Regions from separate parts of the Herbaspirillum sp. C9C3 genome, predicted to be linked through region 1. Evidence: predicted binding sites of a transcription regulator. Region 1 holds the regulator's gene; each other region holds the start of a gene.

What was found. The regulator sigma-54, encoded in region 1, starts transcription at its own class of promoters, with help from an activator protein. The targets are predictions, from matches to a motif close to TGGCANGNAANCTGCTTT.
Region 2: the regulator sigma-54 is predicted to act here: its motif matches at 2,967-2,984, upstream of HNO82_RS01520 ([protein-PII] uridylyltransferase).
Region 3: the regulator sigma-54 is predicted to act here: its motif matches at 3,467-3,484, upstream of HNO82_RS14840 (ammonium transporter).

Annotation. Positions count from the first base shown of each region.
Region 1 is NZ_JABFMQ010000017.1:78,607-84,492, reverse strand. Features, by position in the region: gene HNO82_RS16045 (UbiX family flavin prenyltransferase) at 1-254, opposite strand, end outside; gene grxD (Grx4 family monothiol glutaredoxin) at 280-591, opposite strand; gene hpf (ribosome hibernation-promoting factor, HPF/YfiA family) at 968-1,330, opposite strand; gene HNO82_RS16030 (RNA polymerase factor sigma-54) at 1,484-2,974, opposite strand; gene lptB (LPS export ABC transporter ATP-binding protein) at 3,074-3,817, opposite strand; gene lptA (lipopolysaccharide transport periplasmic protein LptA) at 3,820-4,428, opposite strand; gene lptC (LPS export ABC transporter periplasmic protein LptC) at 4,480-5,088, opposite strand; gene HNO82_RS16010 (KdsC family phosphatase) at 5,085-5,639, opposite strand; gene HNO82_RS16005 (KpsF/GutQ family sugar-phosphate isomerase) at 5,639-5,886, opposite strand, start outside.
Region 2 is NZ_JABFMQ010000001.1:321,181-327,066, reverse strand. Features, by position in the region: gene tsf (translation elongation factor Ts) at 9-896, opposite strand; gene rpsB (30S ribosomal protein S2) at 1,033-1,773, opposite strand; gene map (type I methionyl aminopeptidase) at 2,096-2,920, shown strand; gene HNO82_RS01520 ([protein-PII] uridylyltransferase) at 3,075-5,627, shown strand; gene HNO82_RS01515 (pseudouridine synthase) at 5,738-5,886, shown strand, end outside.
Region 3 is NZ_JABFMQ010000015.1:51,165-57,050, reverse strand. Features, by position in the region: gene HNO82_RS14855 (oxidoreductase) at 1-369, opposite strand, end outside; gene HNO82_RS14850 (SDR family NAD(P)-dependent oxidoreductase) at 457-1,242, opposite strand; gene HNO82_RS14845 (TetR/AcrR family transcriptional regulator) at 1,449-2,048, shown strand; gene HNO82_RS14840 (ammonium transporter) at 2,215-3,417, opposite strand; gene HNO82_RS14835 (AraC family transcriptional regulator) at 3,755-4,699, opposite strand; gene HNO82_RS14830 (oxidoreductase) at 4,862-5,704, shown strand; gene HNO82_RS14825 (alkaline phosphatase D family protein) at 5,885-5,886, shown strand, end outside.

The DNA.
Region 1 (5,886 bases):
AACGAGCCACTGGCGATGCACGCGCCGACATCGCGCACGTTGTGCACCACATCGGCCAGCGCTTCCACATCCTTGCGCCGCATGTCCAGTTCCTGGTGCAGATTGAGCACGCCGGCTTCGGAGACCATCAGATGCGTCTCGACCTGACCATGCTTGCGCAGGTGTTCCAGCAGCCGGACACCATAGATGGCCCCGGTGGCCCCGGTGATCGCAACGATCAGGCGCTGGCGGGGCTGACTGGAAGAAGCACTCATGCGCGCTCTACGGGGCAGGGCAGACTCAGCCCTTGATCAGGGTCTGCAGCTCGCCCGAGGCGTACATCTCGCTCATGATGTCGGAGCCACCGACGAATTCACCCTTCACGTACAGCTGGGGAATGGTCGGCCAGTTCGAGTATTCCTTGATGCCCTGGCGCACGTCGGGGCTTTCCAGCACGTTGACGGTGACGATGTTCTCGGCGCCGCTGGCCTTGAGCAGCTGGATGGCCTTGCCGGAAAAGCCGCATTGCGGGAACTGTGCAGTGCCCTTCATGAACAGCACCACAGGGTTTTGGGTCACGGTTTCTTTGATCCAGGATTGGACGTCGCTCATGGCTGTGCCTTTAAAAATGGGATTGCCCGACATTATAGGGAAAAGCCGGCAGGCGCGTTGAAATCGGCAGCACGCCATTCGTCCGTCCGAGCCGGCGGGAAATTGCATCAAGGAAATGATTTATACCGTATGCAGTTTCCTCTGGGCAGTAGATGAGGGTGCTGCGCAAGACATTCAAGCAGAGCGGTGAACAATGTTGACTGCCGGGTTTGCCGGGCAGTCGCCCTGCGTAATGATTTATATGTTTTTCACAGGCATCGACAGATGCTGTGGCCCCAATGAAAAAGGGCGCTTGCGCGCCCCTTCCTCGTGAAATCCGGCTGGCTTTCTCAGCAGCCCTGCAGGCTGCGAGGTGGCTTGCCGTTGGTGTCCTGGCTTATGCCGCTCCGGCTACCGCATCCTCGGGCGTGTCGTCCGGCAGGCGCTTGGCAATGGAGTGATGCTCCTGCAACTTGTCCTTGTGCTTGATGACCTGGCGATCGAGCTTGTCGATCAGGGTGTCAATGGCAGCGTAGAGGTCGTGTGCGATGCTTTCCGCATGTAGATCCTTCCCCTTGATGTGGACGTTGATTTCCGCTTTTTGGCGCTTTTCCTTTTCTGTGAGTTTATCTACGCTCAGGATCACGCTGACGTCGATCACGTTGTCGAAATGGCGCTTGATACGCGAGAGCTTGCTTTGCACGTATTCCCGGATGGCGGGGGTCAGTTCGAGGTGGTGTCCACTGATGGTCAGATTCATACAAGACTCCTATCGTGAAGTCACTGGAGGTTCGTGCAATCGATCCTGCTGCAGCTGTACCACGGGCACGGTCTTCGTGTCGGATGGCGTGGGCATCAGTCGGGATGCTTGCCTGAACACAGCAACGGTACTGCAGAAAAACTGAGGAAAAACTCAGAGGGACTTGCGGAGATTGACTGGCGGAATCTTCAACACTTCGCGGTATTTGGCGACTGTGCGTCGCGCGACCACCATGCCTTGTTCTGCCAGCATATCCGCAATCTTGCTATCGGATAATGGGGTCTGCGGGTTTTCGGCTCCTATCAACTGTTTGATCAGCGCCCGTATCGCGGTGGAGGAAGCTTCGCCTCCGGTTTCAGTCGCGACGTGGCTACCGAAGAAGTATTTCAACTCAAACATACCATGCGGAGTGAGCATGTATTTCTGAGTCGTCACGCGAGAGATGGTGCTCTCGTGTAGACCCAGTGTATCAGCAATTTCACGCAGCACAAGGGGGCGCATGGCCACTGCACCATGGGAAAAGAAGTTTCTTTGACGTTCCACAATAGCCTGCGCGACGCGCAAAATCGTATCGAAACGTTGCCGCATGTTCTTGATGAGCCACTTGGCTTCCTGCAACTGCGAGGACAGCGAACCTTCGCCCTTGGCCTGCTTCAAGGCACTGGCGTACATCGCATTGACGCGCAGCTTGGGCATGACCTCATGGTTGAGCATGACCTGCCAGCCGTTCTTTGTCTGCTTGACAATCACGTCCGGCACCACGTAGTCCGAGGCGTCACGCGCGAATTCGGCACCCGGATGCGGACGGCACTGGCGGATCACGGCCTGGGCTTCACGCAGGTCTTCGTCGTCACAATCGAGGGCCTTCTTGATCTTGTTGAAGTCGCGCTGGGCGAACAGCGGCAGGTAATCCTCAACGATCCTCAGCGCCAGCTTGCGCGTGACAAAGGGGATCTTGGGCAGGCGGCGGATCTGCAAGGCCAGGCATTCGCCGGCACTGCGCGCGCCCACGCCGGCCGGGTCCAGGCTCTGCAGCAGCTTGAGCGAAATCGACAGCTCTTCCATGTCGATACCCAGCTCTTCAGGCAGGCGCGCGAGGATGTCCTCCAGCGGTTCTTCCAGATAGCCGCTCTCGTCGAGCGCATCGGTGAGCAGTTCCAGCAGCGCACGATCGCGCAGGGTGCGCGCAGTCACGCGGATCTGTTCCAGCAGGTGTTCGCGCAGGGTCAGTTCATGGGCTTCCAGCTGCGGGCGGGCATCGTCGTCATCGGGTGACTTGCCGCTGCGGGCGACGTCATCGAAGCTCCAGTCGGCATCACCGGTGACACCGGTGTCCGGATTGTTGTCCTGGTACTCGAAGCTGGAATCGCCATCGCTGGCAGCGGGCGTCGCTTCGCCGCTGTTTTCATGAGGGGTGTCGGCCACGCCACTGGAAGGCGAACTGGAGACGGCACCGTCGGCCAGCAGACGCACCGAATTGTCGAGAGCGTCATCGAGACGCTCCAGCAGGGGATTGTCGGAGAGGATCTGTTCCAGTTCCTGGTGCAGTTCCAGCGTCGACAGTTGCAGCAGCCTGATCGACTGCTGCAGTTGCGGCGTCAATGCGAGGTGCTGCGAGGTACGTAACTGGAGCGACTGTTTCATCTGTCTTTCTGAAAGCGGCGTGGCCCGCGGGTTGCTGTGCCTGTCGTTGCGTGATGCCTGGGTGTCGGTGATGCTCGATACGTAGGGCGACTGTGCTGCTTACATGCGGAAGTGCTCGCCCAGATAGACGCGGCGTACCGACTCGTTGGCAATGATCTCTTCCGGATTGCCGCTGGCCAGCACCGTGCCCTGGTTGATGATGTAGGCGCGATCGCAGATGCCCAGCGTCTCGCGCACGTTGTGGTCGGTGATGAGCACGCCGATGCCGCGCTCCTTGAGGAAGCGCACGATACGCTGGATCTCGATCACCGCAATCGGGTCGATACCGGCAAACGGTTCATCGAGCAGCACGAAGCGCGGATCGGTGGCCAGCGCGCGAGCGATCTCGACGCGTCGGCGCTCACCGCCCGACAGTGACAGGGCCTGGCTTTCGCGCAGCTTTTCGATCTGCAGTTCGTGCAGCAGGTTGTTGAGGCGGCCCTCGATTTCATCGCGCGAGAGCGGCTTGCCGTCTTCCTGGCGCAGCTCCAGCACGGCGCGGATGTTGTCTTCCACCGTCAGCTTGCGAAACACCGAGGCTTCCTGCGGCAGGTAGGACAGGCCCATGGTGGCGCGCTTGTGAATGGGCATGCGCGAAATGGGCGCGCCATCCAGGTCGATCTCGCCGCCATCGGAGGGTACCAGCCCCACGATCATGTAGAACGAGGTGGTCTTGCCGGCACCATTGGGGCCGAGCAGGCCGACCACTTCGCCGCTGCGCACTTCCATCGAGACATCGCGCACCACCTGGCGCGCGCCGTAACTTTTCTTCAGGCCGCGAACGACCAGCGAACTGGCTACCATCCTTACTGGTCCTTTCCGTTCTGACGACGCGCTGCCGGCTGGGCCGGTGCTGCGGGCTGGGCGTCCGTGGCCGGCGGCGGGTTCTTGGGCTGGATCACGGCCGTGATGCGGCCCGCGCCCGGCTTGCTCTGGCCGCTGGCAGTGTTGTTGACCGAATAGAATTCGGCGCGGCTGTCATAGGAAATGAATTCGCCGTTGACTTCATCGGTGATGCGGTCGCCGTCCATGCGCTGGATGTGGGCGCGCTGGAACAGCTTGGACACTTCCGTCTGCTCCGAATACTCGATGCGCTCGGCCTGGCCTTCGATCCACAGATTGGGGCCGCCGTCACGCTTCTGGCGGAAGGTTGCCAGCGCACCAGGCGCGGCATACAGCACCGCATTTTCATAACCGTACTGATCGGTCGTCAATACCACGCGGCCGGCCTTGATGATCAGGGTGCCACGTGTCATCACGACGTTGCCGGTGAAGGTCTTCACCTGGCGCACGTCGTCATAGACCATCTGGTCTGCCTCGATGTTGGTGGGCTTGGTGGAGTCCGCCTTCTCGGCGTTGGCCACACCGCACACGGCAGCCAGCATCAGCATCGGCAGTAAGAGTGAGCGTTTCATTGGTTTCCTGTCTGTTCGATTCTTGGCGTTCTTGTCCGGGACTGAACCGGCTTAGCGTTTCTTCGGTGCGGGCTCGTAATAGCCGCGTACATTGCCGAGCAGCTGCACCACCTGCGTCGCATTGTTGGCCACCATGCCCACCCCATTGAGGCGCGTGGTCCCCATGGTCATGGCGACCGGCTTGTCGGTCTTGACGATTTCATCATCGGGTAACAGCAGCAGGTATTGCGAGACCAGGTGCATTTCTTCGCGGCCCTTGTAGGGCGCGCGGATTGCATTGGCATTGCCGTACATGTGGATCTGGGTCTGGTCGTCGGTGACCCGTGCGGTATCCGAATAGAGCTGCATGGGCGCCTGATTCTGGTCCAGGTTGTGCACCACCGGCTTGGTGATCTCGAAGGAGTCATCGCTGGGGAAGTGCACCATCTTGACGCCGGAAACGTCATAGCGCGGCAGGCCGGTCGGACCCATCTTCACGTAGCTGAAGTTTTCCAGATAGTAGTCGGGTTTGCCGCGCGGACGCTGCGCCGGCTGCTGGTCGCCGGAGGCGCGCATGACCTGCATGACCCAGAAGCTGCCCAGGGCCGCCGCGATCAGGATCACCAGGATCACCGCCAGGCGGATGCGTTCGGCCTGGCGTTCGCCGCTGCGCCCGCTCATGCCAGGTACGGCGCCAGCGCCGCCTCGTAGTTGCCTTGTGCGGCCAGCACCAGGTCGCAGATCTCGCGCACCGCGCCATGGCCGCCGGCGGCCTGCGTGACATAGTCGCTGCGCGATTTCACCTCACGATGACCGTTGGCCATGCAGGCCTTGAAACCCACGCGGGTCAGCACCGGCAGGTCGATGATGTCGTCACCCAGGTAGCCGCACTCCTGCGGGGTGAGCTGTACTTGCTGCAGCAATTGCTCGAAGGCCTGGCGCTTGTCATGGATGCCCTGGAACACATGGGCAATGCCCAGGTCGCGCGCGCGGCGCAACACGTAGGGAGACTGGCGCGCGGTGATGATGGCGGCGGCGGTACCGTACTGCTGCATCATCTTGATGCCGTGGCCGTCGAGGGCGTTGAAGCGCTTGAAGACTTCCCCCTCGTCGCCGTAGTACAGACCGGCATCGGTCAGTACCCCGTCGACGTCGAAGATCATCAGGCGGATCGCGGCCGCCTTGGCGAGTGCAGCAGCGGGCAGGGTGCTGGCGAAGGCTGGCGCGTTCATCAGATCACCTTGGCGCGAGTCAGGTCGTGGATGTGCAGCGCGCCCGTGAGCACGCCGTCCGCATCGGTGACCAGCAGCTGGTTGATGCGGAACTGTTCCATGAGCTGCACCGCGTCCACCGCCAGTTGGTCCTGCTGGACGGTCTGCGGATGGGCGTGCATGACATCGGCGATACGGAATCTGGTGAAGTCCGTACCGCGCTCCAGCAGACGGCGCAGGTCGCCATCGGTGAACACGCCGATGGGCC
Region 2 (5,886 bases), on a different contig from region 1:
TGCGACGCTTACTGAGCTTGTTTCGCTGCAGCCACTTGCGCTGCGACTTCAGCTGCGAAGTCGTCCTGCTTCTTCTCGATGCCTTCGCCGACCACGTACATGGCGAACGACTTGACGGTGGTATTGGCCGCCTTCAACATCTGTTCGACGCTTTGCTTGTCGTTCTTCACGAAAGCCTGGTTGAACAGCGACACTTCCTTCAGGTACTTCTGCACCGAACCGTCCACCATCTTGGCGACGATATCAGCGGGCTTGCCGGATTCGGCAGCCTTCAGGGCCGCGACCGAGCGTTCCTTCTCGATCAGGTCGGCCGGCACTTGCTCGGACGACAGAGCGACCGGCTTCATGGCGGCGATGTGCATGGCCACGTCCTTGCCGACCTGCTCTTCGGCGCCGTCGAACTCGACGATCACGCCAATGCGGGTGCCGTGCAGGTAGGAAGCCAGCTTGCCGGTGGTTTCGAAACGCTGGAAGCGACGGAACGACATGTTCTCGCCGATGCGGCCGATCAGTTCGGTGCGCAGTTCTTCCAGGGTCTTGCCGTCGGCCAGCTTGCAGGCGCCCAGGGCAGCCACGTCAGCCGGGTTCTGCTCGACCACCAGCTTGGCAGCGGCTTCGACCAGACCGATGAACTCGTCGTTCTTGGTCACGAAGTCGGTTTCGCAGTTCACTTCGACCAGCGCGCCGACCTTGCCAGCGATGTAGGTCGAGATCACGCCTTCTGCGGTGATGCGGGAAGAGGCCTTGGAAGCCTTGCTGCCCAGCTTGACGCGCAGAATCTCTTCGGCCTTGGCCATGTCGCCATCGGCTTCGGTCAGCGCCTTCTTGCATTCCATCATCGGCGCGTCGGTCTTCGCACGCAGATCGCCCACCATTGCTGCGGTAATTGCCGCCATACTTTTCTCCTGACTTGGAGGCATCCCGCATTTGCGGCATGCCTGAAACTCGAAAATTGAATCAAAAAAAAGGGGCCACTGCGTCACTACCCGCTGTCACCCCTTTTTGGACTACCGTACTACCGGAAGAGCAGAATCAAGCCTGCTCGACCTCGACGAATTCATCGCCCTTGACTGCTTCGACGACGTCGTTGACGGCGTTGGCGCGGCCTTCCAGCACGGCGTCAGCCATGCCGCGAGCGTACAGAGCGATCGCCTTGGCGGAGTCGTCGTTGCCCGGGATCACGTAGGTGACACCTTCGGGCGAGTGGTTGGTATCGACCACGCCGATGACCGGAATGCCCAGCTTGGCGGCTTCGGTGATGGCGCCCTTGTGGTAGCCGACGTCGATGACGAAGATGGCGTCAGGAATGCCGCCCATGTCCTTGATGCCGCCGATGGCCTTCTGCAGCTTTTCCTGTTCACGGGTGAACAGCAGGGCTTCCTTCTTCGACAGCTTCTCGACCGAACCGTCTTCGATGGCAGCTTCCATGTCCTTCAGACGCTTGATGGAGGTCTTGATGGTCTTGAAGTTGGTCAGCATGCCGCCCAGCCAGCGCTGGTCAACGTAGGGCACGCCAGCGCGTTGCGCTTCAGCGGCCAGGATGTCGCGGGCTTGACGCTTGGTGCCGACGAACAGGATGGTGCCGCGATTGGCCGACAGCTGGCGCACGTACTTGACGGCTTCCTGGTACATGCCCAGGGTCTTTTCCAGGTTGACGATGTGAATCTTGTTGCGATGGCCGAAAATGAAGGGGGCCATCTTGGGGTTCCAGAAGCGGGTTTGGTGACCGAAGTGGACACCGGCTTCCAGCATTTCGCGCATGGTAACGGACATGAATTTCTCCAGGGTTAGGTCTGGAATCCGCTCGGTCATCCGGCTCATGCAGCCGGACACCCTTTTAGCGAACGGATTCGCGTTTCAAAAGATTTTTACGACAGTTTTTACAACATTTATTGTCAAAGCCACATGAAGAATCACTCCGCACATCACATTCGACAACCAATCCGTGGTTTCAGATCAGCCCGGCATTCTACTCGACCCTGCCCTTTTGTTCAAGTAGCACATGAAGCCAGGTCGCCCCGAGCGCACAAAACAGAAACCACCCCCGTCGTCTATAATCCTGACTTGACGATTTTCTAGCGAATTGCGATTCATCATGGGCAACATCACCATCAAGACCGCCGAAGACATCGAAGGCATGCGCGTGGCCGGCCGGCTGGCCGCCGAGGTGCTGGACTACATCACCCCCTTCGTGAAACCGGGCGTGACCACCGGCGAGATCGACCGCCTCTGCCACGAGTACATGACCAACGTGCAAGGCAGCATCCCGGCCCCGCTGAACTACTGTCCGCCGGGCTACACGCCCTACCCCAAGGCGATCTGCACGTCCCTCAACGACGTGATCTGCCATGGCATCCCGGGCGACAAGGTGATGAAGAACGGTGACGTGCTCAACATCGACGTCACCATCATCAAGGATGGTTACCACGGCGACACCAGCCGCATGTTCTTCCTGGGCGAACCCTCCATCCTGGCGCGCCGCCTGACCGAAATCACGTATGAGTGCATGTGGCTGGGTATCTCCAAGATCAAGCCCGGCGCCCACCTGGGCGACATCGGCCATGTCATCCAGCAGCATGCCGAAAAGGCCGGCTACAGCGTGGTGCGCGAATTCTGCGGCCACGGCATCGGCAAGGTCTTCCATGAAGAGCCGCAGGTGCTGCACTACGGTCGTCCCGGCACGCTGGAAAGGCTGGAAGCCGGCATGATCTTCACGGTCGAACCGATGATCAACGCCGGCCGCCGTGAAATCCGCGAAATGGGCGATGGCTGGACCATCAAGACCAAGGATCGCAGCCTGTCGGCCCAGTGGGAACACACCGTGCTGGTCACCGAGACCGGTTTCGAGGTACTGACGGTGTCGCCCGGCATGCCGGCGCCGCCCGCCTTCATCCAGAACCAGGTCGCCACCCCGGCGTGATCCTGGCCGCCGGAACCATGTGCCCATCCACGCTGCGCACAGTTTCCGGCACGAAACCTGCTTGGGGCCCGAAGCCGCATGGGGATGCGGCTTCGTTCACGTTTGGCGCCGCCCCGCCGCCTTGCCAGCACTGATTGTCTGATTGCCTACCACGATGCCCACACTCGCCATCACGCTCAAGAAACAGCTCAAGGCCGCGCGCCAGCAAGCCATCGAGGTGTTCCAGTCCAACCACAAGACCGAGCAGTTGCTGGCGCAGTTGCGCCGCAACGTGGATGAGGCCCTCACCACCGCCTGGGAGGAACTGGGCATGTCCGGCAACGCCGCCCTGGTGGCCGTGGGCGGCTATGGTCGGGGCGAGCTGTTCCCGCATTCGGATGTGGACGTGCTGATCCTGCTGGACCAGACCCCGGATGCCGCCAAGAAGGAAAAACTGGAGTCCCTGGTACAGTTGTTCTGGGACATCGGTCTGGAAATTGGCCACAGCATCCGCACCATCGACGAGTGCCTGGACGAATCCGCCGCCGACATCACGGTACAGACCAGTCTGCTGGAAGCCCGCCTGGTGACCGGCAACCGTGCTCTTTTCAAGCAATTGCAGGAACGCTACCTGGCCGCACTGGACCCGCTGGCCTTCTTCCAGGCCAAGACCCTGGAAATGCGCCAGCGCCACATCAAATATGAAGATACCCCCTACAGTCTGGAACCCAACTGCAAGGAAAGTCCCGGCGGCCTGCGTGACCTGCAGGTGATCCTGTGGGTAGCCAAGGCAGCGGGCCTGGGCAATTCCTGGGGCGAACTGGCCGAGCACGGCATGCTGACCTCCACCGAGGCGCGCCAGTTGCGTCAGAAGGAACGCGCCTTCAAGGACATCCGCATCCGCCTGCACATCGTCACGGATCGCCGTGAAGACCGCCTGGTATTCGACATCCAGACCCCGATTGCCGAGACCTTCGGCTTCAAGACCACCGACACCCGGCGCGCCAGCGAATACCTGATGCAGCGCTACTACTGGGCCGCCAAGGCGGTCACCCAGTTGAACACCATCCTGCTGCAGAACATCGAAGCGCACCTGTTCCCGCAGCAGGCCGTGCCGCGCCCGCTCAACGAGCGCTTCAATGAAGTCAACGGATTCGTCGACATCGCCCATGACAAGGTCTTCGAGGAGACGCCTTCGGCCATGCTGGAAGTGTTTCTGGTACTGTCCGAGCATCCGGAACTCAAGGACATGTCCGCGCGCACCCTGCGTGCGCTGTGGCACGCGCGCTTCAAGATCGACAACGCCTTCCGCGCCAATCCGGAGAATCACCGCCTGTTCATGCAGATCATCCAGAGCAAGCGCGGCATCACCCATGCCCTGCGCGGGATGAACTCCACCAGCGTGCTGGGCCGCTATCTGCCGAACTTCCGCCAGATCGTCGGGCAGATGCAGCATGACCTGTTCCATGTCTACACGGTGGACCAGCACATCCTGATGGTGGTGCGCAACGTACGCCGCTTCACCATGAGCGAACACGCGCATGAATACCCCTTCTGCAGCCAGTTGATGGCCAACTTCGGCCAGCCCTGGGTGCTGTATGTTGCAGCACTGTTCCACGACATCGCCAAGGGCCGGGGTGGCGACCACTCCAAGCTGGGCATGGCCGACGCCCGCGCCTTCTGCGAGCAGCACGGCATCTCGCCGGACAATACCGAGCTGATCGTGTTTCTGGTCGAGCAGCATCTGGCCATGTCGCACGTGGCGCAGAAACAGGACATGTCGGACCCCGACGTCATCACCGCCTTCGCCCAGCTGGTCAAGGATGAGCGCCATCTGACCGCACTCTACCTGCTGACGGTGGCTGACATCCGCGGTACCAGCCCCAAGGTCTGGAACGCCTGGAAGGGCAAGCTGCTCGAAGACCTCTACCGCATGACCCTGCGCGTGCTGGGCGGAGAAGCCCCCTCGGCCGACCGCGAACTGAAGAACACCCAGCAGGAAGCCATCAAGACCCTGCGCCTCTACGGCCTGCCGGCCGATGCCCACGAAAAGCTGTGGAAGCAGCTGGACGTGGCCTACTTCCTGCGCCACGACGCCTCCGACATCGCCTGGCAGACGCGCTGCTTCTACGACAAGGTGGAGACCGGCGTACCGCTGGTGCGCTGCCGCCTGGCGCCCATTGGCGAAGGGGTGCAGGTGGCGGTCTACACACCCGACCGCCCCGACCTGTTTGCGCGCATCTGCAGCTATTTCGATGAAAAAAGCTTCAGCATCTTCGACGCCAAGATCCACACCACCCGCAACAACTACGCGCTGGATGCCTTCCTCATCAATGCGCCGGTGTTTGCCAAGAACTACCGCGACATCATCAACCTGATCGAGCACGAGCTCGGCGCCCTGCTGCTGTCGGAGGAGCCGCTGCCGGCACCGTCCAAGGCGCGCCTGTCGCGCCTGTCGCGCACCTTCCCGGTCAATCCCTCGGTGGACCTGCGCCCGGATGAACGCGGCCAGTATTACCTGCTGTCGGTCTCGGCCAATGACCGAGCCGGACTGCTGTATTCGATCTCCAACGTGCTGGCCAAGTATCGGATCAACCTGCACACGGCCAAGGTCATGACGCTGGGCGAGCGCGTGGAAGACGTGTTCCTCATCGACGGCCCGGGCCTGTCCCAGCCACGCAACCAGATCATGCTGGAAACCGAGCTGCTCCAGACCCTGCGCATCTGACCCGGCTCACCCTGTCCGCGCTGCCGCCCGGTCTGGCGCGGCGGCGCGGCTGGCCGTACAATCTCACCCTCGCCGCTGGCCGGCCCTCCGTTTTTCGCAAGGCAATCCCCATGACTGAACCTGTACGACTTTCCAAACGCATGTCCGAACTCGGCCTGTGCTCGCGCCGCGAAGCCGACGAGTGGATCGAGAAAGGCTGGGTGCGCGTGGATGGCCAGGTGGTGTCGGTGCTGGGCAGCAAGGTGCTGCCGCACCAGAA
Region 3 (5,886 bases), on a different contig from region 1:
TTGCTTGCGCATCGTCGGAAGTACTGCATTGGTCACTCTGATGAGCCCGAAGACGTTCGTCTCATACAGCATTCTTACCTGATCAAGGGAGCTTTCCTCCGCCGCTGCCGGTCCGAGGCCAAATCCCGCGTTATTGACCAGCACGTCGATGCGGCCTTCCTGGCGGAGCACTTCATCAATGGCGTTTTTCACTGACTCGTCATCCGTGACATCCATGCGCAAGAAAGGGAACGCCCCCTGGCTGGCCTGCTTGCCACGCCTGCTTGTTCCGTAAACGCGATAGCCGAGTGCCGCGAACCGCTCAGCGGTGGCCTCGCCTATCCCTGATGACGCACCGGTAACAAGTGCAATGCGGTTTTGCTTCGACATCCCGGACTCCTGTTCATTTATTGCTGCTCGTTGTTTGCACTCGCCCGTGAAAGGGGAGTGCGTGACAGAGCGGTTATAGGCGGATACTTACTTGAGTTGATAGCGTTGTGCGGCATGCGCTTGCCGGATATCTCCCAGCAGAGATAGACGAGCTTGCTCCAACGCTTCCCATCGTTCGGCGACATGAAGTGGCGGGATCGTGATCAGTTCGCGGCGATCAAATCCGATCAGCGCGGCATCGACCAGTTCGCCGACATCCATGACCTCAGGCAGCGTGTTGACATCGATTCCTGCACGCTCCCAGATTTCCGTGCGCGTCGCCGCAGGCAGAACCGCTTGAACGTAGACGCCCTTGGGAGAAAGCTCCAGGTGCAGTCCCTGGGACAGAAACAGGACAAAGGCCTTGGTGGCGCCATAGATCGCGGTTCCGAACTCGGGAGCGAAACCCACGACGGAGCCAATATTGACGATAGCGCCTCTCGCGGACCCGGCAAAACGTCCCGCCACTGCGGCCGCAAGGCGGGTGGGCGCCGTCGTATTGAGTGCAATCAGGCGATCAATGCCTTGCGCCGTCTGCTCAACAAACCGGCCTGACTGAGCAATCCCCGCATTGTTGACAAGCACTTCGATGTCGGAGTCCTCGCGCAAGCGGGTTTCGAGTCCGACCAGGTCGGTCGGGTTCGTCAAATCAGCGGGCAAGACTTCGACGGCCACGCCGGTGTCATCGTGCAAGCTGGCTGCCAATTTGTTGAGACGTTCATGATCCCGTGCTACCAGCACCAGTGCATGACCTCGCCGGGCCAAACGTTGGGCATAGGTGGCACCGATACCGCTGGAGGCTCCGGTGATAAGGGCTGTCGGTAACTTGCTCATGGCGGGTTTCCTTGTTCGCTGGCGATTGCGTTGTTTAAATTCCCCACTCCCCCGGCGCCCTGATCGCGTGGAGCAGGGGGCAAAGAGTCGAGGCAGGTAGAGATGCAATGATGATGATCATAATCATTGATGTCAATACTTTGATTATAGTCATAATCAAAATGTGGTAGGATTCTCACTGCTGAACATTTCACGATGAGATATCCATGAAGGTTACAAAGGCCCAGGTACAGGCAAACCGTGCGCGCGTTGTTGAAACTGCGTCTCTGTTGTTTCGTGAGCACGGCTATGATGGGGTCGGCATTGCCGATTTGATGTCCGCCGCGGGTCTTACTCATGGCGGGTTCTACAAGCACTTCGCCTCCAAATCCGACCTCATTGCAGAATCGGCGGCTTGTGGTCTCGCACAGACTGCAGAGCAATCCGTGGGCATCGAGATTGCTGAGCTGGTAAGGCACTATCTCTCTCGCGCCCATCGGGACAACCGGACGAATGGATGCACGATCGCTGCGCTAGGCGGGGACGCTGCGCGCCAGCCCGAGGCTGTTCGAGCCAGCTTTGCAGCAGGTATCGAAAAGATGCTGGCAACGCTAAGCAAGCTCAGCGCAGAATCGGATTCGTTCGAGGGGAGAGAGGAGAGGGCTCAAAACCTGAGCATCTTGGCGTGTGCGGTCGGTGCACTCGTCATGTCGCGCGCATGTCCGGATGATCTCCCTCTGGCAGACGAAATCCTGTCGGTTGTCCGGGACCGGCTCATGGCCACATTGAATGCAGCTGAAACGAATCAGGATTTCCAGTCTTCATAGAACTCTTGTGCATTTGATCGTCAAATGCACGAGTTCGCAGAAGTGCAAGTGCAGGCGGGAAATTGTTTGGCTTGATTCTTTTGTGTTGGCGTTTTCGCGTCGCAATCAATGCGTCCGTCAGCGTTTGCCGCAATCAACGGACTTCATCTGCATTGCCTCACCGGACTTACCAGCTGGTCTCCCTCTCCGCGGTCGAAGAAATCTTGTGAATGGCCAGATCCGCGCCTTCAAATTCCTGTTCCGGATCAAGACGAATCCCCACCATTTTCTTCAGCAAGCCATAGACGATCCAGCCTCCTGCCGCCGCAATGGCAATGCCCATGAGGCTGCCGATGAGCTGCGACATGAACGACACACCGCCCCTTCCGCCCAGGGCCTGCAAGCCGAAGATGCCGGCTGCGAGTCCGCCCCACAGTCCGCACAGCCCGTGCAGCGGCCATACGCCCAGTACATCGTCGATCTTCCACTTGTTCTGCGTGCGGGTGAACATCCATACGAAAATCGCGCCTGCAATGCCACCCGTGACCAGCGCGCCCAGCGGGTGCATCAGGTCCGAGCCAGCGCATACCGCTACCAGTCCGGCCAGTGGACCGTTGTAGGCAAAACCGGGATCGTTGCGTCCCATCATCAGGGCCACCAGCGTCCCCCCGGCCATGGCCATGAGCGAATTCATCGCGACCAGGCCATTCATCTTGTCCAGCGTCTGCGCGCTCATCACGTTGAAGCCGAACCAGCCCACCGTCAGAATCCATGCGCCCAGGGCCAGGAAGGGTATGTTGGAGGGGGGATGCGCCGCCACCGCACCTTCCTTGCTGTAACGGCCACGCCGCGCACCCAGCAGCAGCACCGCAGGCAGGGCGATCCAGCCGCCTACGGCGTGGACCACGATGGAACCGGCGAAGTCATGGAACTGCGCACCGAAGGTCGCCGCCAGCCAGGCTTGCACACCCAGGTGCTGGTTCCAGGCAATGCCCTCGAAGAAGGGATAGACCACACCCACCAGCACGGCCGTGGCCACCAGCTGCGGATTGAACTTGGAACGCTCGGCAATGCCGCCCGAGATGATGGCCGGAATGGCCGCCGCAAAGGTCAGCAGGAAAAAGAACTTCACCAGCTCGAAACCACTGCGCTGGGCCAGCGTCTCGGCTCCCGCAAAGAAGCTCACGCCATAGGCCACGTAGTAGCCGATGAAGAAATAGACGATGGTCGAGACCGCAAAGTCCGCCAGGATCTTCACCAGAGCATTGACCTGGTTCTTCTTGCGTACCGTCCCCAGCTCAAGGAAGGCAAAGCCGGCGTGCATGGCCAGAATCATGATCGCCCCCAGCAGGATGAAGAGGGCGTCTGCGCCGTTTTTGTGATCGTCCACCAGAAAATCTCCCAAAAAGTGTGCAAGAAAATGCTTGAAAGCCAGGACTAAAGCAATTTCCGTTCCATTTTGGTGAAAAATTCGCAGTTCCTTGATTTGAAACGACTTTTCTGGTGCATCAGGATCTTGTCAGTGAACGTTGCGCACGAACTTCGTGCGTTGCGGGCATGCTCCAGGTTGATGAGCTGCATTTTGGTGCGCGAGTCCCATGGTCTTCGCCTTCCCGGCGCGCGGGGAATTCCGATCAAAGTGCGCCGCTTCGTCGACTATCTCGCCGAGGACTTCGGCAGTCATCCTCCGTGGGAGCCGCAGGAAACGCCGCGTACCTAGGGCCCGCCTAGTGCGATGATACGAACAGCGCAGCAGGATCCGGCGCGGGAAGCGCGTAGGCGGTCTTCATTCTGGTGACCTCCTGCACGGGCGTCATGCCGAACAATCGCTTGAATTCACGGCTGAACTGGGATGCGCTTTCGTAGCCCACGGTGGCGCTGGCTGCGGCTACCGTCAGGCCGTTGCGCAACATCAGCAGACGCGCCTGATGCAGACGCGTGGACTTGAGATACTGCATGGGCGAGGTGGCGGTGACCGCCTTGAAATGCGCATGAAAGGATGGCGGACTCATCCCGGCTTCTTGCGCCAGCTGTTCCACGTCCAGCTTGTCCGCGTAGGCGGCATGGATCTTCCGGATGGCGCGAGCTACCTTTGCGTACTGTCCGTCATTGCGCAATGCGGCTCGCATGGAGGCGCCCTGTTCGCCGCTGAGTACCCGCAGGTAGATTTCCTTGACCAGGGAGCGGCCCAGTATGCGGGCCTCCATCGGAATGCACATGGCCTCCAGCAGGCGCAGGACGGAGGCCGACATCCTCTCGTCCATCCGGGTAGCGAACATGGTTTGCGGACTGGCGCGCACATCGGTCTGGTCCATCTGCAAGAGCACTTCGGCCAGCAGCTGGAAGTCCAGCCGAAAGTAGATCGCCAGCAGTGGCGCCTTCGCGCTGGCATCGGTTTGCATCGTGAATGGCACCGGCACGGAGACGGCCAGATAGTGGCGGGCATCATAGAGATAGGTCTTCCCGCCCAGGTAGCCGCGCTTTCTTCCCTGCACGACCACGACGATGCCCGGCTCGTAGAGCACCGGTGTTTCACGCAGGCGGCGATTGGAACGCAGCAGGCGCACATCCGGCAGCAGCGAGAGGTTGTAGCCCTCTTCAGGCGCGAGCTGCATGAGCAGGTCCACCATGCGCTGGTGCACACCCGAGGTCAAAGCTTGAGATGTCTTCATGCGTCCCGTCATCGTCAATTGATAGGTTTAGGCAAACATTGAATGCCAACCGACATGGTGCAGTCAAGTGCACCTGCCTATCATTGAAGCCGTCGCCTTCCCGGGTGATGAACCGGTTTGGTTCGTCAGGAGGGCGGTTTCACGGGAGATGTGGCGATGGTCATGCAGAAGTCCGACAAATTGAATTTTCTGATTACGGGTGTCAGCTCAGGTTTTGGACGTGCGCTGTCCCATGCGGCCTTGCAGGCGGGACATACAGTAATAGGCACAGTGCGCAACGAGGAGGCGCGAGCGGTCTTCGAGCACCTCGCACCGGGGCGGGCGATGGCAGTGGTGCTCGATGTCACCGATTTTCCTTCCATTGACAGTGTCATCGGCAGCGCGACCGAGCGCCTTGGTCCTGTCGACGTCCTGGTCAACAATGCCGGCTACGGTCATGAAGGGGCGCTGGAAGAGTCTTCGCTGGAGCAGATGCGGCATCAGTTCGACGTCAATGTCTTCGGTGCCGTCGCCATGATCAAGGCCGTGCTGCCGGCCATGCGGACGCGGCGACGCGGCCATGTCATCAACATCACCTCCATGGGTGGATTCATTACCATGCCGGGCATCGCCTACTACTGTGGCAGCAAGTTTGCTCTGGAAGGCATTTCAGAGACCCTGGCCAAGGAAGTGGCTGACTTCGGCATCAAGGTCACGGCGGTAGCGCCAGGCTCGTTCCGCACCGACTGGGCAGGCCGCTCCATGGTCCGTTCGCCGCGCAGCCTCTCCGACTATGACGCAGTGATCGATCCGATCCGCGCTGCGCGTCAGGCCAAGAGCGGTCACCAGCTCGGCGATCCGGCGAAGGCGGCGCAGGTAATCCTGGCCTTGGCCGACGATGTCAACGCCCCGGAGCATCTCCTGCTGGGCAGCGATGCAGTCAGGCTGGTGCGGGAAAAGCTGACGAAGATGAGTCAGGAGATCGACGCATGGGAACAGGTCTCCGTCTCCACCGACTTTCCGTAAATGCCCTTGCGTGACGGGTCCACCGAAGAACATCACTGCGCGGAGGGGGCGTATATTTTCGAGCGACTGACTGCATTTCAGCTGCGGTCAGGATTGGTCATCATGGTTTCATTGGACGGTCATATTGGATTGCTAGATTGCAGCTCCCCCCGTGTATCCCTCACCCTCACAGGAGCCGCCAT